Regions from separate parts of the Cupriavidus sp. 05L310 genome, predicted to be linked through region 2. Evidence: predicted binding sites of a transcription regulator. Region 2 holds the regulator's gene; the other holds the start of a gene.
The links. Region 2 encodes FNR, which switches genes on or off when oxygen is low (the NO sensors DNR and NnrR bind a similar motif). Its sites were predicted from a motif close to TTGATNNNNATCAA; they were not measured.
Positions count from the first base shown of each region.

Region 1: the regulator FNR is predicted to act here: its motif matches at 6,071-6,084, upstream of AC1DS6_RS37145 (oxygen-binding di-iron domain-containing protein).

Region 1 covers NZ_JBFTOX010000075.1:558-12,135, reverse strand. The annotation lists gene AC1DS6_RS37170 (Bug family tripartite tricarboxylate transporter substrate binding protein) at 1-371, shown strand, start outside; gene AC1DS6_RS37165 (long-chain fatty acid--CoA ligase) at 437-2,152, shown strand; gene AC1DS6_RS37160 (AraC family transcriptional regulator) at 2,227-3,243, shown strand; gene AC1DS6_RS37155 (MDR family MFS transporter) at 3,728-5,218, shown strand; gene AC1DS6_RS37150 (glutathione peroxidase) at 5,319-5,957, shown strand; gene AC1DS6_RS37145 (oxygen-binding di-iron domain-containing protein) at 6,137-6,928, shown strand; gene gstA (glutathione transferase GstA) at 6,938-7,564, opposite strand; gene AC1DS6_RS37135 (LysR family transcriptional regulator) at 7,702-8,613, shown strand; gene AC1DS6_RS37130 (LysR family transcriptional regulator) at 8,636-9,529, opposite strand; gene AC1DS6_RS37125 (NmrA family NAD(P)-binding protein) at 9,703-10,650, shown strand; gene AC1DS6_RS37120 (isochorismatase family protein) at 10,663-11,133, opposite strand; gene AC1DS6_RS37115 (aspartate/glutamate racemase family protein) at 11,217-11,578, opposite strand, start outside.
Region 2 covers NZ_JBFTOX010000025.1:17,500-29,077, reverse strand. The annotation lists gene ccoO (cytochrome-c oxidase, cbb3-type subunit II) at 1-268, shown strand, start outside; gene AC1DS6_RS18955 (cbb3-type cytochrome oxidase subunit 3) at 272-475, shown strand; gene ccoP (cytochrome-c oxidase, cbb3-type subunit III) at 479-1,405, shown strand; gene ccoG (cytochrome c oxidase accessory protein CcoG) at 1,455-2,948, shown strand; gene AC1DS6_RS18940 (FixH family protein) at 2,973-3,188, shown strand; gene AC1DS6_RS18935 (hypothetical protein) at 3,191-3,436, shown strand; gene fnr (fumarate/nitrate reduction transcriptional regulator Fnr) at 3,598-4,323, opposite strand; gene AC1DS6_RS18925 (sulfite exporter TauE/SafE family protein) at 4,610-5,368, shown strand; gene scpB (SMC-Scp complex subunit ScpB) at 5,955-7,007, shown strand; gene rluB (23S rRNA pseudouridine(2605) synthase RluB) at 7,013-8,986, shown strand; gene rimP (ribosome maturation factor RimP) at 9,319-9,807, shown strand; gene nusA (transcription termination factor NusA) at 9,804-11,279, shown strand; gene infB (translation initiation factor IF-2) at 11,374-11,578, shown strand, end outside.

The DNA.
Region 1 (11,578 bases), on a different contig from region 2:
TGTTCGACGGTCCGGCAACTTCGCTTCCGTTCATCAAGTCAGGAAAGCTCAGGGCATTTGCCATTGCCTACCCCAAGCGGATCCCCGCGCTGCCTGATCTTCCGACCTTCGCCGAACTGGGATTTCCCGACCTCAAGGAGGTCAGCTGGATGGCGCTCTGGTCGGCGCCGGGCGTACCGCCAGCCGCGGTGGCCAAGATGCGCGACGCCACGCTCAAGGCGATGCAATCGCGCGAGATCCGGCAGAAGATCGAAGACCTTGGCATGGAAGTCGGTTCACCGGCTACCAGCGAAGAGCTTTCCGTAGACGTGCGCGAATCCTACGAACGGCAGGGCAAGCTATTGCGCTCGATCAACTTCAAGCCCGAATGAAGATCCAGACGCGGCAGCGCTGGCGGGGGCTCAAGCAGAGTGTCAAGAAAGAGGGGGAGTAAGCGATGTTGCACGCAAGGCCGGATTTTCCACCGGCGCACGTAAATTCCGGTAAGGGGTCGGACGGGATTGTGTCGCCGGAAACGTCCATCTGGTACAACCTGGAAGTCACCACGCGGCGTTTTCCCGGCAAGACCGCAATCCATTGCCATGGCCATGCGGTGAGCTTTCGCGATCTGCATGCGCAAGCGATGGCCATTGCGGGATGGCTTCAGCACGAAGCCGGCGTCAGGAAAGGCGACCGGGTGTTGCTGTATATGCAGAACTGCCCGCAGTTCATCGTCGCCTACTACGCCATCCTGCGTGCCGGAGCGGTTGTCGTGCCGGTCAACCCAATGAACAAGGCCGACGAATTCCGTCATTACGCTACGGATAGCGCGGCCCGGGTGGTCGTGTGCGCCGCGGACGCCTTCGATACAGGGATTAGCGCGGACCTGCTGTCGGCTGGCCAAATTCAATGCGTGCTGATGACCCGCTATGCGGCGGACCTGCTTGCTGCCGATGCAGCCCCCGAGCCTTCGCTGCCGGCGTGGATGACGGCGCAGTACGAACAGCCTGCGTGGGCTGCCGGCAAGGTGTCGCTTTGGTCTGACGCGCTCGCAGCGGGCTGCGTCCCCGCACGAGATGACGCCGAAGCCGGCGACATGGCTGTCATGCCCTATACCTCTGGCACCACGGGCGCGCCCAAAGGGTGCATCCATACGCATCGATCCGTCATGCATAACGCGATCGGCAATGGCATCTGGTCGGCATGCGAGGCCGGATCGGTCGTCCTTTCGGTATTGCCATTGTTTCACGTGAGCGGCATGCAGCATGGCATGAACGCACCGATCTATTGCGGGGCTACTATCGTGATGCTGCCACGCTGGGATCGCGAGGCCGCGGGCCGGCTTATCTCGCAGCATGGCGTTACCCACTGGATGGGCAATCCAACCATGGTGATCGATCTCCTTGCAAGCGCGAATCTCGAGCAATTCAATCTCACAACCCTGCGCCACGTTGGGGGCGGAGGCGCGGCCATGCCGCAAGCGGTCGCAGAACGTCTGAAACAACAGTTCGGGCTCAGTTACCTGGAAGGATACGGGCTGTCGGAAACAATGGCCGCAACACACAACAATCCGAGCCATCGGCCCAAACAGCAATGTCTCGGTTTGCCGACCTTCAATACGGAAGCCCGCGTAATCGACCCGACGACGCTCAAGGTATTGCCGGTCGGCGAAGTCGGCGAGATCATCGTCAGCGGACCGCAGGTGTTCAAGGGCTATTGGGGAAAGCCCGACGCTACACGGGATGCCTTCATCGAACTGGAAGGACGAACCTACTTCCGGACCGGCGATCTGGGCACCGTGGATGGGGATGGGTACTACTTCATCACGGATCGCCTCAAGCGGATGATCAACGTGTCCGGCTTCAAGGTATGGCCCTCGGAAGTCGAGAACCTGTTATACAAGCACCCCGCTGTACAGGATGCCTGCATCATCGGCACCCATGACGCCTATCGCGGGGAGACAGTAAAAGCCCTGGTGGTGCTCAAATCCACCGCGAAGGACACGACGCCGGAAGAGATCATCGATTGGGCCAGGAAAAACATGGCAGCCTACAAGTATCCACGCGTGGTGGAATTCGTCGATGCGCTGCCCAGGTCCAGCACGGGCAAAGTGATGTGGCGACAGCTGCAGGAGCTGGAAAAAAGCCGTAGCGCGGCCAGTGGAAAGTCATAACGCAACGAGCAATGCGCAGCAAGTGCAGCAGGTGCGGCGCATCGTCGGGGTGCGCCGAGGCATTGGCGGAACCTATGCAACACGTCGGTAAACTGATTCGCAGTGCCAGCCTGAACGGCTACATCGAGCTGGTGGAGTCGCTCGGGCGCGATCCCCACGCCTTCCTGCGAGGGGTGGGGCTGTCGGCGCGGCTGCTCGAAAATCCCGAGACGCCAATCCCCAGCCACGCCGTGCGCGAATTGCTCGAAGTCACCGCGCGCGCCACCGGCGTGGAAGACCTTGCCCTGCGCCTGGCGGCGCGGCGCACCTTCTCCAACCTGGGGCCCATCAGCCTGGTGCTGAAGGAAGAGCCGACCCCGCGGCAGGCGCTCGACACCTTGTGCCGCTACCTGAAACTGCTTAGCGCTACGCTGATCACGCGTATCGAGGACGCCGGCCAGTCCGTCATCATTCGTGAAGAGCTTCTGCCCAGCCCCGGACTGGCCACGCGGCAGGCGATGGAACTGGCGGTCGGCGTGAAATTCCGCATTCTGCGCGAGCTGATCGGTCCCAAGTGGCGGCCGCTGGAGGTTTGCTTCACGCATCGCCCGCCGGTCGATGCGTCGGCGCACCGCGCCTTCTTCGGGCGCAGCCCGATGTTCAATCAGCCATTCAACGGCCTGGTCTGCGCGGCGGCCGATCTGCAGATGCCGCGCACGCCCGACAATCCGGGCGCCGCGCGCTTCGCGCGGGACTACCTGGAGGCGGCGCTGCGGCACCGCGATGAAGGCGTCCGCGAATCGTGCCGGGAGCTGATCCTGGCCTTGCTCCCGGGAGGACGCTGCACTACCCAGCAGGTGGCGCATCTTCTGCGCGTCGATCGCCGCACGCTGCACCGCTACCTCAGCGCGGAAGGGCTGACATTCTCAGTCCTGCTCAAGCAGGTGCGCTCGGAACTGGTGATGCGCCACCTGCAAGAGAGCGACCTGCCGATCGGCGAGGTCGCCGGGCTGCTGGGCTTTTCCGCGCAGAGCAGTTTCAGTCACTGGTTCCACGCCGCCTTTGGCTGCAGCGTCTCGGACTGGCGCAAGCGGGTGGCTGCCGGGGCGTGACCACCGCAGGCGCCGCTTATGCTGGAACGGGTACGGCAAAAAAATGCCAGCGCCTTTCCGCATGCGGCTTCTCGCCAATTTCCTGTCCGATAGCGGGGAGAACGGGAAAAAAGCACCCATGATCCGGCAAGACGCTCACGCCACGCCGCATCACAAACCAACTTAGCCCCGCACTCGATATTCAGTCTCCGCATATAATTATGCGTTCACTGAATTGGCCCTTCCCGAGCCGCCCATGTGGCCTCTGCTGCTACCGGCAGCACCTCCGTCGCGCAGCACTGGGTACGCGTTCAATCAGCTGAATTCAATCTTGTGGCCATGTTCCACGCTGTAAGCGGACAAAGAGTGTGACTTGTTTGCCGTTGGGCGCAACGCTGGCTACTCATGCTTACGTGCCGGCTGCCTTTCGATGTCTGTTTCCGCTTCGCCTTCTTCCTCCGTTGCCACTCCTGTCCCTACCCCTACCCTGAGCCACCAGGCCATCATGCGCGTGATCGGCGGGATCGTCCTGTGCATCCTGCTGGCGGCACTGGACCAGACCGTGGTGATCCCGGCCGTGCCGGCGATTGCCAACGACCTGAACGGCTTTGGCCACCTGTCGTGGATCGTGACGGCCTACCTGATCACTTCCACGGTTTCCACGCCGCTGTACGGCAAGTTGTCCGACACGTACGGCCGGCGGCGGCTGCTGATGCTGGCGATCGCGCTGTTCATCCTGGCTTCGGTGGCGTGCGCGATGGCGGCCTCGCTGGAGCAGTTGATCCTGTTCCGCGCGCTGCAGGGCATTGGCGGCGGGGGCCTGATGTCGCTGGCGCAGGCGGCCATTGCCGATGTGGTGGCGCCGCGCCAGCGCGGGCGTTACCAGGGCTACCTGGCTACGGTGTGGGCGGTGGCTTCCATCGCCGGTCCGCTGGTCGGCGGCTGGACTTCGGATCATCTCTCGTGGCGCTGGCTGTTCTGGATCAATGTGCCGCTGGGACTGCTGGCGATGTTCATGTGCCATCGCGGCCTGAGCCAGTTGCAGGCGCGCGGCGGCGCCGCGCGGGTGGACTGGGGCGGCGCGTTGCTGCTGACCGTTTCCATCGTGGCCTTCCTGCTGGCGATGAGCTGGGGCGGCGATGTCTATGCCTGGCTGTCGCCGGAGATCGCCGGCCTGGCCCTGCTGGCAGTGGCGGCAACGGCCGCGCTGGTCTGGCAGGAGCGCCGCGCGGCGGATCCGATGTTGCCGCCGCGGCTGTTCCGCAACCGCGCCTATGTGCTGGGCGTGGCGGCGTCCGCGATGGCGGCGCTGAATATCTTCCTGTGCATCTTCGCCTTGCCGCTGCATTTCCAGCTGGTGCGCGGCGCCGATGCTTCGGAATCCGGCCTGCTGGTGGTGCCGTTCCTGCTGTCCACGGTGGCGGGCAACTTTATCGTGGCCGGGCTGGCGCCGCGCCTGGGGCGGATGCGCGGCATCCTCACCGGCGGTTTCATCGCGGCGGCGCTTGGCCTGCTGGCGCTGGTGGCGGTATCGCCCGGCACGCCGCTGGTGCTGGTGCTGCTGGCGATGACGGTGGCCGGCGTGGGGCTGGGCATGGCGATGGTGGGCACCCTGATGACGGTGCAGAACGTGCTGGAGCGCCGCGATACCGGCGCCGGCACCGGCGCGCTGCTGGTGCTGCGTTCGCTCGGCAGCGCCTTTGGCGGTGCGCTGGCCGGCACCTTGCTGACGCTGGAGTTCCGCAATGCGCTGCAGGCTTCCGGCGTGAGCCAGGTCCTGGACCTGGGCGCGCTGCGCCACGGCAGCGAGGCGCTGGCCCATCTTTCGCCCGCGGTGCGGGACGTGCTGACGGGCGGCGTGGAGTCGGGCTTCCAGCTGATCTTCGCCGTGGGCGCCGTCGCCGCCCTGCTGGCGCTGGCGATCGTGCGCCGCATGCCGGACGTGGAACTGCGCAGCAGCGTGACCGAGCACGCGGCCACGCTGGCGATGGAGTAAGCGGGCGGGAGGCGGCACGGGCCGCGTCCGGCACAACGCCCGCATCCAACCGGCGGCCAACGGCGTAGACTACGGACAGACCACTTCTGGAGTCCCGTTCATGCGCCGTCTTCCCGTTCAACGCTCACGCGCCTTGCAACGTACCGCCTTGACTGGCGCGTTGATCCTGGCCGGCGCCGCAGCTGTCGTCGCCACGCCGCGTCTCGCGCGGGCCGCGGATGCCCCGGCCGCCGGCGCGGCGAAACCGGCCGGCGCCTGCCCGGCATCGCTGAACTTCAAGTTCCCCCGCTTGCAGGACGAGGCACCGCAGGACCTCTGCCAGTACGCCGGCAAGGTCGTGGTGGTGGTCAACACCGCCAGCTACTGCGGCTTCACCCCGCAGTACGAAGGGCTGGAGGCGCTGTACGCCAAGTACCGCGAACGCGGGCTGGTGGTGCTGGGTTTCCCCTCGAACGATTTCTCGCAGGAGCCCGGGTCTTCCAAAGAGATCGCGGACTTTTGCTACAACACCTACGGCGTGAAATTCCCGATGCTCGGCAAGTCGCATGTGCGCGGCAGCGATGCCAACCCCATGTACGCGCTGCTGGCCAGGCAGTCAGGCACCACGCCGAAGTGGAATTTCTACAAGTATGTGATCGACCGCAATGGCCAGGTGGTGGGCAGCTATAACAGCATGACCAAGCCGGACGACCGGCAGTTCGTCGGCAAGATCGAGCAACTGCTGGACGGCGCGCGCTAGGCAATCGGCGCCGTTCCAGAGCGGTGCCCGCAGGCGCGGGTACGGGAACGGCGCGCCTCTCCGCCCTCCGGCGTGACCGGACCCGCTGCATCGGGGACCGATTCGACCACTAATTGACCGGCGTCAAGCCGCGCAAGCGCCGCCATCGCTACTTTCGCCGCTTTGGGGAGAGACAGACGATGGCCATCACGCTATACGACGCCGGCGGGCATACGTGCCTGCTGTTTTCCGACCTGGTCGAGGAAGAGCACGGCGAGGTGGTGCAGACCAACCAGTTCCTGATCGTCGATCACGGCCACGGCGCGCTGATCGATCCCGGCGGGCACATGACCTACGGCGAGTTGTACCTTGCCATCAGCCGCTACTTTCCGCCCAAGCAGCTCGACTACGTGCTGGCCTCGCATGCCGATCCGGATATCGTCGCCTCGCTCGGGCGCTGGCTTACCGCCTCCGGCAGCCGCATCCTGATCTCGCGCGTGTGGGCGCGCTTCCTGCCGCATTTCTGCCAGGCCGGCAAGACGGAAGGGCGCATCGTCACCATCCCCGACGCCGGCATGCCGGTGCCGCTGGGCAACTGCACGCTGCTGGCGGTGCCGGCGCATTTCCTGCACTCGGAAGGCAACTTCCAGTTCTACGATCCGGTCAGCAAGATCCTGTTCTCCGGCGACCTTGGCGCGGCCATGACCAGCGCGCGGGAGGCGGGCACGGTGGTGGAGGATTTTGCCGCCCACACGCACGCCATGCTGCCGTTCCACCAGCGCTATATGAGCGGCAACCGCGCCTGCCGGCTGTGGGCCAATATGGCGCGCGAACTGGATATCGAGTGGATCGTGCCGCAGCACGGTCCGTCATTTCGCGGCAAGGCCATGGTGGCGCAGTTCATCGACTGGGTGTCGACGCTCGAGTGCGGGCTGGACCTGCTGAGCCAGGACAATTACAGGCTGCCGCCCTTCGCCGCCGCGGCAGCCTGATCCGCGCCATCAGTCGCGCGCCAGCCCTTCGGCCACCAGCGCCTCATGCACCTTGGGGCGCGCCGCCACGCGCGACAGGTAGGACTGCAGCGCGGGATAGGGGTTGAGCGGCATGTGGAGGATATTGGCCCAGTTGACGATGGCGAAGCAGTAGGCGTCGGCCACGGTGAACTGCCTGCCGGCCAGGAAATCGCGGGTGGCCAGGTGCTTGTCGAGTTCGGCGAAGCGCGTGGCCACCTTGGCCATGCATGCCTCGCGCGTGCTCTCGGCGGTTTCCTTGTGCCACAGCCACGGGCTGAAGACCTTGTGCAGCTCGGTGGAGACCAGCGTCAGCCAGCCCACCGCTTCCAGGCGCTCCCTGGTGCCGGCGGCCGGCAGCAGCGCCCTGGCCGGAGCGAGGTCCGCCACGTATTGCAGCAGCGATGCCGCCTCGGTATGGCGCGAGCCGTCGTCCAGCTGCAGCAGCGGCACATAACCGCGCGGGCTGACCGCGTAGAAATCATCGCTGCCGTGCTCCGGCTCGGCCAGCTTGTGCGTGGCCAGGTCGACCTTGGCGAGGGTGAACGGCAGGCCGGCTTCGCGCAGCGCGATATGGACGGCCAGCGAGCAGGCGCCAGGGGTGTAGTAGAGCTTCATCGGGTTGTCCTTGGAGGTGGAATGGTTCGGCGTTTCGGGTTTCGCCGCCACGGCTTGTGGTGGCTGTGCAGGCAGTCTAGGATTGCAGTGATGCAATCACAATGCGTATGAGCGCAAGTCATGACTGCAAATTTGCAATGAACATGCCATATCAACTCTCCTCTCCCGACCTGGACATCGTGCTTGCGCTGGTACGCGGCGCCACGCTGGCCGAAGCCGGGCGCCGGCTCGGGCTTGATGCCTCCACGGTGTTCCGCGCGCTGCAGCGCATCGAGAAAGGCCTGGGCCGGCGCCTGTTCGAGCGCAGCCGCTCGGGCTACCTGGCAACGGAACTGGCGCAGCAGTTCGCCCAGCATGCCGAGCGCATCGAGGCCGAGCTGGAAGCGGCGCGCGCGCATGCCTCGGTAACGGCGGGCACGGTATCGGGCCTGGTGCGTATCACCACCACCGATACCGTGCTGCACGGCATGGTGCTGCCGGCGCTGGCGCCGCTCGGCCGCCGCCATCCGGGGCTGAGCTTCGAGCTGATCGCCACCAACGAGCTGGTCAGCCTGACCAGGCGCGATGCCGACATCGCCGTGCGCGCCACGCGGCGGCCGCCCGATCACCTGATCGGCAAATGCCTCGGCCGCTTGCGCGTGGCGGTGTTCGTATCGCGCGAACTGGCCGAGTCGGCTGGCGTGCCGGTCCCGGAGCCGGGCGCGCCGTTCGACGCGGCCGCGCTATCCGCCCTGCCCTGGATCGCGCCCGATGAGGCCATGCCCGATCACCCTTCGGTGCGCTGGCGGCGCAAGCACCTGCCGCGGGTGACGCCACAGTACCGCGTCAACAGCATTGCCGGCGTGGTGGAAGCGGTGGAGGCCGGACTTGGTGCCGGCGTCGTCTCGCTGATGATGGGCCGGCGCAGCGGCAAATTGGTGGCGCTCAGCGGCCCGCTGGACGAGTGCGAGACGGACCTTTGGCTGCTGACGCATCCCGAGTCGCGGCATCTGCGACGCATCGCCACCGTGGTCGGCCATCTTGCGGAGCATGTCAGGCTCGACGATTGAGACGGGCCACGCTCCCTGCGGCTTACGCCGATGCCAGCGCGGCGGGAATGGCGCTCGCGAGAAAATCGTAGACCGCGCGGATGCGCGCGCTGCCGCGGATCTCCCGGTGCACGGTGAGCCAGACCGGCAACGGCGGGATCGTCAGCTCCGGCAGCACGATCCGCACGCGCGGATCCCCGGCGGCGATATAACGCGCGGCAAAACCCACGCCCAGTCCGGCGCGGATCGATTGCCACAGCACGATATCGTCGTCGCTGCGCACGCCGAACGCCTCGCGCGAGACCTCGACGCCCATGGCGCGGAAGCCGCGCAGGATGGTGTCCTCGCGGTCATAGCCCACCAGTTCGTGGCGCAGCAGGTCCTGCGGCGTGCGCGGCACGCCCTTGCGGCGCAGGTAGTCGTCGTGGGCGCAGGCGCACAGCGGCACGCTTGCCACCTTGCGCGCGATCAGCGAGGCCTGGCTGGGCCGCACCATGCGGATGGCGATATCCGCCTCGCGCCGCAGCAGGTTGCTGACTTCGTTGGACGACACCACCTCGATGGCGAGCTGCGGCTCGCGCAGGCGCAGGTCCGCCAGCAGCGGTGGCAGCAGGAAGCTCGCCACCGCGCGGCTGGCCGACACGCGCACGCTGCCCGCGATGCCCGCCTGGCCGCGCGCCAGCGTGCGCGCCACCGCATCGGCGCCCTGCTGCATGGTGCGCGCATGCCCGGCGATGGCGCGCGCGGCGTCGGTGGGCTGCAGGCCGTGCCCGGTGCGCTCGAACAGCGGCACGCCGAGTTGCGCCTCCAGTTGCGCCACATGCCGCCCCAGCGTGGGCTGGCTGCTGGAAAGCCGCCGCGCCGCGCCCAGCAGGCTGCCGTTTTCCATCACCGCCAGGAAGGAGCGCATCAGCGCCCAGTCGAATTCTTCGGCCATGTCCTCTCTCTTTCCCTGCCGCTCTCGGTATTCAAAAATGAATTCGTGAGTTACCAGATCATGCAATTGTGAGGCAGCGGGGAATTGCCCACAATGGTCTTCATCGGGCCTGCCTGTCAGCCACGCCATCCCGGCGGGCTGCGCGGGACGGGCGGCAGAGCAAGGAGAACATCGTGAGCGAAACCGTATTGATCCTCGGTGCCAACGGCCGGCTCGGCCGCACCCTGGAGGATGCCTTTGCCGCCGCCGGCTGGAGCGTGCTGGCGCAGGCGCGCCGCCCGCTGGCCGGCGCCGTGCCGCAAGGCGTGCGCAGCCTCGCCATCGACGTGGCCGACACCGCGCAGTTGAGCGCCGCCGCGCGCGGCGCCAGCGTGGTGGTGAACGCGCTGAACCCCGTCTACACGGAATGGGAGCACCATGCCGAAGCGCTCGCGCGCAGCGCAATGGATGTGGCGCAGGCACTGGGCGCTCTGCTGCTTTTCCCTGGCAACGTCTACAACTACGGCGAATCCATGCCACCGCTGCTGCGCCCCGGCACCGCCGAGCGTCCCGGCACGCGCAAGGGCCAGATCCGTTGCCTGATCGAAGCGGCCATGCGCAAGCGCGCCCCGGCGCTGCGCAGCGTGGTCATCCGTGCCGGAGATTTCTTTGGCGGGCCGGGGCGCGGCTCATGGATGGACCTGGCGATCGCCAAATCGCTCGATCAAGGCAAGGTCGTCTACCCAGGTCCGCGCGACCGCGCGCACGCCTGGGCCTACCTGCCCGACCTGGCGCAGGCATTCGTTGCCGTGGCGCAGCGCCAGGCGGACCTGCGCGGCCATGCCGTACTGCATTTCGCGGGGCATACGCTGACGGGCGAGCAACTGGTGAGCGCGCTGGCGGAAGCCAGCGGCATGCAGCAAGCGCCGCGCGTGGGCGGCATGCCCTGGTGGCTGATCCGCGCCGGCGGCGCGGTAGTGCCGATGTGGCGCGAACTCGCCGAGATGGCCTACTTGTGGAAGGTGCCGCACGCGCTCGACGGCACCGCGCTGCAAGCGCTGGTGGGCGAATTGCCGCGCACGCCGCTCAGGCAGGCGCTGCGCGAGAGCCTTGGCGAACTGGGTTTGCGGGTGGCGGCCTGAGGGCGGTAAGTGTTATTGCGCCATGGCCTCGGCGCGCGTAATGACGCTGCCGAAATGATGCCGCCACAGCTTTACGCCCAGCGCGCCGGAAGGATCGAGAGATGAACCTACGGTGAGATCGGAAAGCAGCGTGGGCTGCAGCCCGGCATCGAACAGCGCGAATCCCGCCGCCAGCACGCATGTCTCCGTCTGTATGCCGGCGACAAGCAGCCGCTCGGGCGCCAGCTCACGCAGATATGCGATCGCATCGCCGGACGGAAGATAGCCATGTTTCACAAACACGCGATCCGCCGGAATCAGGGGCGCATCGCCGGTGCCCGGCGCCCAGCCAAGCTGGCGCATGAATGGCGTGCGCGCTTCGTCATGGTGCTCCACGGTCGCCACCGAGGGCATCCGGCCCACCAGTGGCAGCAGGCCATCGATCAGCCATTGCGGCGGCGAGAAGGTGGGCTGGACATCGACGATCAACAGGGCTTGTCGCAAGGTACTCTCTCCGGCGGTCGCATCGGAATGCTTGGCCGACGAATTATAAGAGATGACCGAGACAGCCCCGTCCAGCGTCACAGTTAATCCAGCATCGCCGCCAGCGTCGGCGGCAACCCGTGATTCGGCTTGCGCGGAGGCCGCGCGAAGCTGCCCTCGGCGGCACCGACAGGCGCCAGCGCGATCAGGCTCTCGCAATGGCGGATCGCGCTCGACACGCCATCCACCACCGGCACCGGAATCCGGTCCTTGAGCGTGCGCGCCAGTCCGGCCAGCGGCGCCCCTGCCACGATGATCACATCAGCGCCATCCTCCCGCACCGCCTTCAGGCTCAGTTCCTCCAGCCGCGCCGCATGATCCTCCTGCACGCTGCCGATATCGCGCAATGGCTGTTGCAACGAACGCACGCTGGCCAGCCGCGAAGTCAGCCCATTCGCCGCGACGC
Region 2 (11,578 bases):
GGTGCCCGAGTCGGTGATGCCGTCCTACCCGTGGCTCGAGAAGGCTCCGCTGCAGGCCAACGATATCCGCGACCGCATGCGTGCGCTGAGGCGGCTGGGTGTGCCCTATACCGACGCCGAGATCGAACAGGCGCCCGCCACGCTGGCAGGCAAGACCGAAGAGGACGCGATGGTCGCCTACCTGCAGGAGCTTGGCATCAGCAAGCGCAATGTGCGTGTGGACACCGCAGCCGCGGTTCAGCCCGCAGCCGCGCCGGCCAAGGAGTAAGCCATGGCAATGATCACTGCGTTTTCCACCGTGATCTCGATGGTGGCGTTTCTCGCGATCTGCTGGTGGGCCTGGTCGTCCGGCCGCAAGGCAGCCAACCAGGAGTCGGCCATGCTGCCATTCGCGCTGCCCGACGAGCCGCTGGCCGCGAACCACGACGGCCGCCATCGTGCCGGCGGAGCAAACAACACCAAGCAGGAACACTGAGTCATGAGCGACTTCTTCACGGATTTCTGGAGTTACTACATCGCCGCCATTGCGCTGGTAGGCATCGTCTGGTGCATATGGCTGCTGTTCTCCCAGCGCAAGGTGGTCAAGGTGGCCGGCGCTACCGAAGACACTGGCCACGTGTGGGACGGCGACCTGCGCGAGCTGAACAATCCGCTGCCACGCTGGTGGATGTGGATGTTCCTGCTGGCTTGCCTCTTCGGGCTGGTCTACCTGGTGCTGTACCCGGGACTGGGTTCCTACGCCGGCGTGCTCAAGACATCCAGCCGGGTCGAACTGGAGGCACATCGCAAGGCGGCTGAGCAGGTGCAGAGCGATGTCTATGGCAAGTACATGCAGATGGACGTCAAGCAGGTGGCCGCGGATCCGGCTGCGCGCGAGATCGGGCAGCGCCTGTTTCTCAACTACTGCGCGCAATGCCATGGCTCCGACGCGCGCGGCAGCCGCGGCTTTCCCAACCTGACCGACAACGACTGGCTGTATGGCGGCGATCCCGCGACCATCACCCAGACCATTACCAAGGGGCGCAACGGCGTGATGCCGTCATTCGCTTCGACCATCGACGGCAAACTGGCCGGCGACGTGGCGCAATACGTTCGTTCGCTGTCAGGCTTGTCTTCCGATCCGATTCGCGCCTCGCGTGGCGAAAGCACATTCAAGTCCACGTGCGCGGCCTGCCATGGCTCTTCCGGCAAGGGTAACCAGGCGCTCGGTGCGCCCAACCTGTCGGACAAGGTCTGGCTGTACGGCAGTTCGGAGGCAAACATCGTCGACGCCATCCTGAAGGGTCACAACAACCACATGCCGGCACACGAGGAAATCCTGACGCCGGAGCGCATCCGCATGCTGACGGCCTATGTCTGGGGACTGTCGAACAATGGGGCAGCCCCCGCGGGGAGCGGGCAATGAACGGCGACGCCAGCATGTGGAGCCTGCGTGCCGCTGGGGGTGATCGCCCATGAATGCCCCGGAACCGGAACCGCTGAGAAAGCACGGAGCCGCCTGGGGGCCTCTGCGGGAGCCCGCATCCGCCACGGGGGATGGGGAAACCTCGGATGAAACCCTGTACGAAGTCCGCCGCAAGATCTATCCGCGCTCAGTCACAGGGGCGTTTTCGAGCTGGCGGGTCTGGATGGTGGTCCTGACCCAGCTGTTCTTCTATGGCATGCCCTGGCTGCAATGGAACGGCCGCCAGGCCATGCTGTTCGATCTCGGCGCGCGCAAGTTCTACATCTTCGGCTTGGTGCTCTGGCCGCAGGATGTGATCTACCTGTCCGTGCTGCTGGTGATTTCCGCGCTCTCGCTGTTCCTGTTCACGGCGATCGCGGGTCGCCTGTTCTGCGGCTATGCCTGTCCGCAGACGGTGTACACAGAAATCTTCATGTGGATCGAGCGGCATGTGGAAGGCGATCGCTTTGCCCGCATCCGCCTGGATGGCGATCCGTGGAGCGCGCGCAAGCTGCGGCTCAAGGCCACCAAGCACACGCTCTGGATCGTGATCGCGCTATGGACCGGCTTTACCTTCGTCGGGTACTTTTCGCCCATTCGCGAGTTGGGCGGCCACGTGCTCAGCCTGTCGCTGGGGCCGTGGCAAACGTTCTGGATGCTGTTCTACGCCTTCGCCACCTGGGGCAACGCCGGCTTCATGCGCGAGCAGGTGTGCAAGTACATGTGTCCTTATGCACGCTTCCAGAGCGTGATGGTCGATCGCGACACGTATGTGGTGACGTATGACGTGGGCCGCGGCGAGCCGCGCGGCAGCCGCTCGCGCAAGGTGGACCACCAGGCCGCCGGCATGGGCGATTGCGTGAACTGCAGCATCTGCGTGCAGGTCTGCCCCACCGGCATCGATATTCGCGACGGCCTGCAGTACGACTGCATCGGTTGCGGCGCCTGCATCGACGCCTGCAACCAAGTCATGGACAAGATGGCGTATCCGCGCGGGCTGATCCGCTACACCTCGGAGAACGCCATGCGCAGCGTGCTGCCCGAGGCGGAGGCGCGCAAGCGTCTGTTCCGGCCGCGCACGGTGGTGTACTCCGTGATCTGGCTGGCCCTGGTTGCCGGCTTCACGGTGTCGCTGGCCATGCGCACACCGATCAAGGTCGATATCATCCGCGACCGCGGCGCGCTGGGCAGGGAAGTGGAGGGACGCTGGATCGAGAACGTGTATCGCCTGCAACTGATCAACACGACCGAGGCGCCGATGCATGTGGCCATTCGCGCGGACAGTGATGACCTGAAGGGCCTGGCCGTGGAATACGATCACGCTGCCGGCAATCTCGAGCCCACCTCAAACCGCCTGATTCCGATTCGCGTGCGCGTGCCGATCGAAGCCGCTGGCCAGGGCACCCACAAGATCCAGGTGACGGTCACTGCGACAGGAGATGACAGTGGGGGCGGTGCGGAAATCAGCCAGGGCACCAGCTTCATCGTACCGCGCAATCTTTGAACCGAGAAATCTAGAGGAGGCCTGATGATGCAGCAAAGCAATCCCTGGTGGAAGGAACCCTGGCCATGGCTGCTGATGAGCGGGCCCTTGCTGGCGATGGTGGCCTGCGGGGTCACGATCTGGCTGGCCATGACGCACCCGGACCCGCCCGTTGTCGATGGCGTATCGCGGCACGGGTTGGTGGTCGAGAAGACGGGTATCGGGCGGCAGGCTGAGCCGGCCACGGCGCAGGCGAGGTGACCATGAGACTGCGCTGGCTGATGTGGGTGCTATGGCCCGGCTTCCTGGTAGCCGGGCTGACGACCGCCCTGGTGTTTTCGATGGTCGATCCCGGCGATCTGCGCTTCTTCGGACAGCCGGTCGAGGCGTCGCGGGAGGCGGTTTACACCGTGGGCTTCCTGGTCGCGTGGGTGCTTTGTTCGTTGTCGAGCGGCCTGACGCTTTACACCATGCCCACGCGGCTGGCGGAGACAGACGAACTGGAGTGAGCGCGATGCGCGTCTTCGCGCCGCGGGGCAGGGGGCGGCGGAGCAGGAGTGTCGTGACCAGGCCGGCGCGACGTGGTATTGGCACCACGCAAGGAAGGCAAGGCGGCTGCCAATGCCGCGGGAGCCGGGAAACTCCGCGCGGCCGGTCGATGCCTGCCGGACTAGCAGGACTTGTTGATGATCTGCTTGATGCCTGTCATGTCGACCAGCTTGACGTGCCGCTGGCGGATCTGGATCAGCCCGGCTTCCGCAAAACGGGAGAACAGGCGGCTGACGGTTTCGAGCTTGAGCCCGAGGTAGCTGCCGATCTCCTCGCGGCTCATGCGCAGCACGAACTCGGAGGCCGAATAGCCGCGCGCGGAAAGGCGCTCCGAAAGGTTGATCAGGAAGGCGGCAAGCCGCTCTTCGGCGCGCATCGAGCCCAGCGTGATCAGCATCACCTGGTCCTGCGAGATTTCCTTGCTCATCAGCCGCATGAACTGATGTTGCAACGACGGGAGCGCACCGGACAGCGACTGGAGGTCGCCGAAGCGCACCACGCAAACTTCGGTATCCTCAAGGGCGGTGGCGTCGGACGCGTGCTGCATTTCGCCAAGGCCGTCGAGCCCGACGACTTCGCCGGGGAGGTGGAAGCCCGTGATCTGCGAGCGGCCATCTTCCATCGTCAGGTGGGTTTTGAGCGTGCCGAAGCGGATCGCATAGACGGCGGTGAGCGGATCGCCGAGGCGGTACAGGGTCTCGCCCTTGCGTACGCGCACGCGCTCCTGCACCAGCGAATCCATTTTTTCGAGGTCCTGCTGCGACATGCCGACGGGCAGGCAGAGCTGTCCCAGCGAGCAAGTGGAGCAGCGGGGCGACATCTCGGTAATGGGAATGGATGTTAGCAATTGGGGCCTGTCGGTTTAGCGCAATCACTCAAGCGCGTGTGGCAGGCGCATTGAGTTGAAAGCTTGACGTTGAGAGCTGTCGGTTGGAAGCGCTATCCACATTAGCCTGGCGCGGGTCTGGCGGGGCCTGCCATCTGCGTGGCGCCGCCTGCCGTGCCCGTCGTCATGATTTGCGATTGCGCGGATGTGCGCGGGCGCTGGGCTTCATGTTGATAGCGCCTCTTGGAGTCGCGGGGGCGCGTAGGGCGCATTTTACCGCGCCAGGCGATGTGATTGGGAGGAGAAGTTGACCGTAGGCGTGCTCTTCAGCGTTTTTACCCTGGCTTTGCTAGGTGGTGTGCATTGCGCGGCCATGTGTGGCGGCATTGCGCTTGCGGCCGAGCAAGGCGGCACGGCCCGTGTGCCGGCCACCATCCTGCGCCGGCCAGGCCACTGGCTGCTCGAACTCCTGGTGATGCATGCCGGGCGGCTGAGCATGTATGCGCTGTTGGGCGCCTTGCTGGGTACCCTGGGCGCCGGTGTGTGGAAGGCCCAGTACTTGCCGCTGCAGCGCTGGCTGTTCGGAATCGGCAGCATGATGCTGGTGATGTCGGGATTATGGATGTTGCGTGGGCGCGCCGTGGGGGCTGGCTGGCTGGAGCGGTTTGCCGCGCGCGGCGCTGGCGGTTTGCTCCGTTTTCTTGCCGCCGTGGGCGTGCGCCTGGCGCCCTTGGGCCTGCCACAGGGGCGGCTGCTGCGCCGCTACGGCATGGGGCTGGCCTGGGGGCTGGTACCATGCGGCATGGTCTATGGCGCCCTGGCGATGGCGCTGCTGGCCGGGAACGCCCCTTCGGGTGCGCTGGTGATGGCCGTGTTCGGACTGGGCACTTTGCCAAACCTGTTGGTTATCTCGGGCCTGTCCGGCTACCTCAGGCAGTGGTCGCGCCGCCCGGCGGTACGTACCCTTGCCGGTTTGGCAGTGGCTGCCTTTGGTGTCGTCGGGGTGGCGCGCGCGCTGCTTTTGCCAGAGACGCTGGCCGCGCACGGCTTCTGTCTGGTCTTCTGATACGCCGCTTCATGGCGCATTGCGCACTTTGTCGGGCAGATGCCTGTGTGAATCGGTTGCAGGTTTGCCAGGGAATGCCATACAATCGCAAGAACAGCGATATCGCGCAGCGTATTTCATCGTGGCATCGTCAGGTAGCATTCGCACTCGGGGATGCATGCCAGGAACCCTCCAGCACGTATTACCGCCAGGGACCGTTCCCAATCCGCCGTCCGGTTCAAAAGATTATTTGGTTCAAAAGACCAGCCACGGCAGGGCGGGGTGAAATAGGCCAAGCAGGCCCGATATCCGTATTTTTCTTGCACCCGGAGCGACGGACGTCGTGCCGGACAGGTCCGCCACATCAGGGGGAAGGCGCGACGCAAGGGCTCCGTCGACCGGCAGGTAAAGCCGGTGGCCGGGCGATCTCCTGCCGGGCAGGTCCGGCACCCGATGCAAAAAAGAAAGCGCACGACTGCATGCATCAAGCATTGTGGTTGGCTGCGCGGTCAGATGGCGGTGGCAATTCCAACCGCTGAACCCGCAATCTCCAGTGCGTCCGGGTTTGTCCGGGGCGCAGGTGCAAAGACAGGCTGCACGCAATCACATGAATACCCAAGAGGCGAAGATCGTCCTCGAGACCGCGCTGATTTGTGCGCAGGAACCCTTGCGCGTCAATGACTTGCGCCGGCTTTTTGCCGACGACGTCGGTGCCGACACCATTCGGGTGCTGCTGGAAGAGTTGCGCCGCGACTGGGAGCAGCGCGGCGTGGAACTCGTGGCGCTGGCCAGCGGCTGGCGCTTTCAGAGCCGCCCCGTCATGCGCGAATACCTGGACCGGCTGAATCCTGAAAAGCCGCCGAAATATTCCCGCGCGGTCATGGAGACGCTGGCGATCATCGCCTACCGGCAGCCGGTCACCCGGGGCGATATCGAGGAAATCCGCGGTGTTGCGGTGAGCACCGAAGTCGTGAAGAAGCTCGAGGACCGTAGCTGGATCGAGGTGATCGGCTACCGCGACGTACCGGGCCGGCCGGCCTTGTACGCTACCACCAAGAACTTCCTTGATGACCTTGGCCTGCGTACGCTAGATGAGTTGCCGCCGCTGGAGGATGTCCAGGCGCAGACGCAAGCCGCGCTGCTGAACCAGGAGCCCATAGATTTCGAGGCCCTGGGCACTGTGCCCGCTTTGCCGGCCGGAAGCGACGAAGAAGCGTTTGCGGAGGCCGGCGAGGAGCCTGCGGGCGGCGCTGGCGCTGCCGTCGCCGATGTGTCCAATGCTGGCGAATTGACCCGCTCCGTCCCCGGTGTCCTCGATGCCGGTGCCACGGATGGCATCGCCGAACTGGTGGAAGCATTTGAAAAGAAGGAAGCCTCGGTGCAAGCGCAAGCCGTGCCCGAGGCTGAAGTACCCGCGGTGTCCGAGCCGGATGATGGGCCGGAGAGCGAACTGGTGTCCGCCGAGCCCATGGGGGCGCGGCTTGACGGCACAGCCGTGGAGGATGCCGTCGACGACGGCGAAGCAAATGAGCAAACGGAAGCACCCGCCAACGGTTACCACGAGCAAGTGGCCTCCGGCGAGCAGGAGTCCGAAGTCCCGGGGGCGTCCAAGACGAATCCGGCGCACCCCAGCGAGCACGACGAGCGCGTGTCCAACTGAACACCATGCAACATCCGAATGTGAATACCTTGTCCGATTCTGTTGATCAAGACGTCCGCCAGGCGGATACGCCGGCCGGCGATGCCGGCAATGGCGCCGAAGGCGCGCCGCGCCGCAAGGGCCTGCGCCGTGGCCTGCGCAATCTGGTGGCCACGCGCCGCCAGGCCACGCAGGACCGCGATGGCGGGCGTGCCGCGGAAGGCGATGCACTTGCCTTCGCTGGCGGTCCGGACGCGGGAGCCGCACCGGACGCGCAATCCGCGCGTGGCGATGGCGTGAGAAAGGGGCGTACGCGCGGCAAGCGCAAGCCCGCCGAAGGCGAGTCCGTGCAGGCCGGCGAGCAGCAGGGCGAACGCCCGGCGCCGCGAGGCCGCCGCGCGTTCGGCGGCGACACTGCCGAAGGTGCGAGCGAAACCGGCGGCGAAGCCGCTGGAGAGCGCCAGCGCGACGGTGCCCGCGCCAACTCCAACGGCGCGCGCAAGCGCAAGCCGCAGCAAGGCCAGCAGCCGCAGGGCGCGGCCAGGCGCGGCAGTGCCGAGGGGCAGCAGGGTGGCCCGCGCCAGGCAAGCAAAGGAAACAAAGGCAGGGGCGGCACGCAGCGCCAGGCTCCGGGCGTGCCCGAGAAGGCCCCCGCGGCTGCAGCCGCAGGTGGCGAAGACCTGTTTCGTTTCGTCATCTCCGGCCAGTACGACCAGGAAGATACCAGCGGTGTGCGTGCCAAGGTAAAGCCGGTGCGCGAGCTCTCGGCCGATGACGATGCGCCCAAGCTGCACAAAGTGCTCGCCGAGGGCGGCCTGGGTTCGCGCCGCGAGATGGAGGAGCTGATCCTGCAGGGGCGCGTTTCTGTCAATGGCCTGCCGGCCCATATTGGACAACGCATCCTGCCGGCCGATCAGGTCCGCGTCAACGGCAAGCTGATCCATCGCCGTGTGTCGACCAAGCCGCCGCGCGTGCTGCTTTACCACAAGCCGGCGGGCGAGATCGTCAGCCAGTCGGATCCGGAAGGCCGTCCGACCGTGTTCGACAGCCTGCCGCGCATCAAGGCAGGGAAATGGGTGGCCGTGGGCCGCCTGGACTTCAACACCGAAGGGCTGCTGATCTTTACCTCCTCGGGCGATATCGCCAACAAGTTCATGCATCCGCGCTACGGCGTGGAGCGCGAGTATGCGGTCCGCACGCTGGGCGAGCTGGCGGAGGCGGATCGCCAGCGCCTGCTGCATGGCATCAAGCTTGACGATGGTGAAGCCAATTTCCTGCGCATCGCCGACGGCGGTGGCGAGGGCATCAACCACTGGTATCACGTCGCGCTGACCGAAGGCCGCAATCGCGAAGTGCGCCGCATGTTCGAGGCCGTCGGCCTGACCGTGTCGCGCCTGATTCGCACCCGGTACGGTCAGTTCCTGCTGCCCCGCGGCCTTAAGCGCGGCCGCTGGCAGGAACTCGCCGCGGATGACGTGCGCGCGCTGATGGCGTCCATCGGCCTGAAGGCGCCCGGCAAGGGTGATGGCGGCCCCAGAGGTGGCACCAAGGTGGGTGGTCGCCAGCAGCGCACCGAGGCAGCCATTGCCGGCATGCCGATGCCGACCGGCATGGATGGCCTGCCGCGCGTCAACAGGAACAATGGCCCGCGCGGTAGTGGCGCAGGCCGGGGTCAGCCAGATCCGATGCAGACCTCGATGGGTTATATCGGCGGCCCGACGCTGCTCACCTCGCATACCACGAAGTTTGGCGGTGGCGCGGCGGGTTCCCCGCGTGGTCCTAGTGGTCCGGGGCGCGGCGGTGGCCGGGGCAGCCGAGGCACGAACGGACCCATGGGCCCGATGGGTGGTATGGGCGGTATGGGTGGCATGGGTGGCGGCCAAGGCCGTTCCCAGCGTCGCGGCGGTGGTGAAGCCAACGGCAATGTGATGCCGCAGGCTGGCAAGCCCAGTGGCAATCGCCGTCCTCGCGGCGGCGGTGGCCGCGACGGCAATCGCTAAAGCGAGGGAAGGCAGTGCGCGCGGGGCCGGCCACGCAAGGAAAAGCGCGGCCCGGGCCGCGCCCCTGGCAAGCCAAGTCCTGGTGCCTTTGCCTTTTGCATCGCGACAGCGTATAATCCAAGTCTATTCAAAAGTCATCCTGTAAAAGGGTGGGCGAATGATGGGCATTGCGCCCATTTTTTTTTGCTTCGCCCGTTTCGTGTGCTTGCCGTGTTTCACGGCGCGCCGGTCGGGATGGCTGGCAGGCAAGCAGGCTGCAAGCCGCCAACAAAGGCGGCCGTGCCGGTGGGCTGGGTCTGCCACGGTATTGATGGCCATTATTCGGGAATACAGTGCATCTGGCAGATTTGATCGAAACCACCCTTAACGGCATGGGGTACGAGCTGGTTGAGCTCGAGCGCGCTCCGGGCGGACTCATGCGCGTCTATATCGATCAGCCTGAAACCGGCATCGTCATTGAGGACTGCGAGAAGGTAAGCCGCCAGCTTACCCACGTGCTGACCGTCGAGAATATCGACTACGAGCGCCTCGAAGTGTCCTCGCCGGGGCTGGACCGGCCGCTGAAGAAACTGGCTGACTACGTCCGCTTCGCGGGTCAGGAAGCCAGGGTCACGCTGCGCCTGCCGGTCAATGGCCAGAAGAATTTCGTCGGCATCCTGCAGACGCCCACCGGCGAGCCGGGGGCGGAGCAGGTCGGCCTCGAGTTCGAAGGCCAGAATGGCACGGCACTGCTGGAATTCGCCATATCCGATGTCGATCGCGCACGCCTGGTGCCGGTGATCGACTTCAAAGGAAATCAGAAAAAAGGGAACAAGCAATGAGCCGCGAAGTTCTGTTGCTCGTCGATGCGCTTGCGCGTGAGAAGAACGTCGACAAGGATGTGGTATTCGGTGCGCTGGAAGCGGCACTCGCTTCGGCAACCAAGAAGCGCTTCGAGGAAGACGTGGACATTCGCGTCGCCATCGATCGCGAGTCCGGTGAGCACGAGACGTTTCGTCGCTGGCTTGTGGTCCCCGATGAACAGGGCCTGCAGGAGCCGGACAAGCAGATCCTCATGTTCGAGGCACGCGAGCAGAATGCGGACATCGAGCTGGATGACTTCATCGAAGAGCAGATCGAATCGGTCGAGTTCGGCCGTATCGGTGCGCAAGCCGCCAAGCAGGTGATCCTGCAGAAGATCCGCGACGCCGAGCGCGAGCAGATCCTCAACGATTACCTCGATCGTGGCGAAAAGGTCATGACCGGTACGGTCAAGCGTGCCGACAAGAAGGGCCTGATCGTCGAGTCCGGCCGCGTGGAAGCGCTGCTGGCCCGCGACCAGATCATTCCGAAGGAAAATCTGCGCACCGGCGACCGTGTGCGCGCTTATATCCTGAATGTGGATCGCACCGCACGCGGCCCGCAAATCGAGCTGTCGCGTACCGCGCCCGAGTTCCTGATCAAGCTCTTCGAGAATGAAGTGCCGGAGATGGAGCAGGGCCTGCTGGAGATCAAGGCGGCTGCCCGTGACCCTGGCGTACGCGCCAAGATCGCCGTGGTGGCGCATGACAAGCGCATCGACCCGATCGGGACGTGCGTTGGCGTGCGCGGCACGCGGGTGACCGCGGTCCGTAACGAAATCGGCGGCGAAGCGGTCGACATCGTGCTGTGGTCGGAAGACCCAGCGCAGTTCGTGATTGGCGCGCTGGCGCCGGCACAGGTACAGTCGATTGTTGTCGACGAGGAAAAGCACAGCATGGACGTGGTGGTGGACGAGGAAAACCTCGCTGTCGCCATCGGCCGCAGCGGTCAGAACGTACGCCTGGCGTCCGAGCTGACCGGCTGGCAGATCAACATCATGACGCAGGAAGAATCGGCGCAGAAGCAGGCCGAGGAAAGCGACGTGGTGCGCAAGTTGTTCATGGCCAAGCTGGACGTGGACGAAGAAGTGGCTGACATCTTGATCGACGAAGGTTTCTCCACGCTGGAAGAAGTGGCCTATGTGCCCATCAGCGAGATGTTGGAGATTGACGCCTTCGATGAAGATACCGTCAACGAGCTGCGCAACCGCGCACGCGATGCGCTCTTGACGATGGAACTGGCCCGGGAAGAAAAGGTGGAAGAGGTGTCGCAGGATCTGCGTTCGCTCGACGGCCTGACCCCGGAACTGATCGGCAAGCTGGCTGAAGGCAATATCCATACGCGTGACGAACTGGCCGAGCTGGCCGTCGACGAACTTGTCGACATGGTTGGTCTCGGCGAGGAAGACGCCCGCGCGCTGATCATGAAAGCACGGGAACATTGGTTTAACTGAGGGACACGCTCACGTAACGCTTTTTCAGGCTACCTGAGCGCGCATTCCGCACACGACTGTCCCGACGTATAAACCGAGCATTGAAAGGGTTTGAATGGCAAGCACAACAGTTGCCCAACTGGCCGCAGAACTGAGCCGCAGCGCAGCTGCCCTGCTGGAACAATTGCAGGCAGCTGGGGTGGGCAAGGTGACGCCTGACGACATCATCACCGAATCCGACAAGACCAAGTTGCTGGATTACCTCAAGCGTTCGCACGGGGCGGCCGATGACAGCGCGCGCAAGAAGATCACGCTGACCA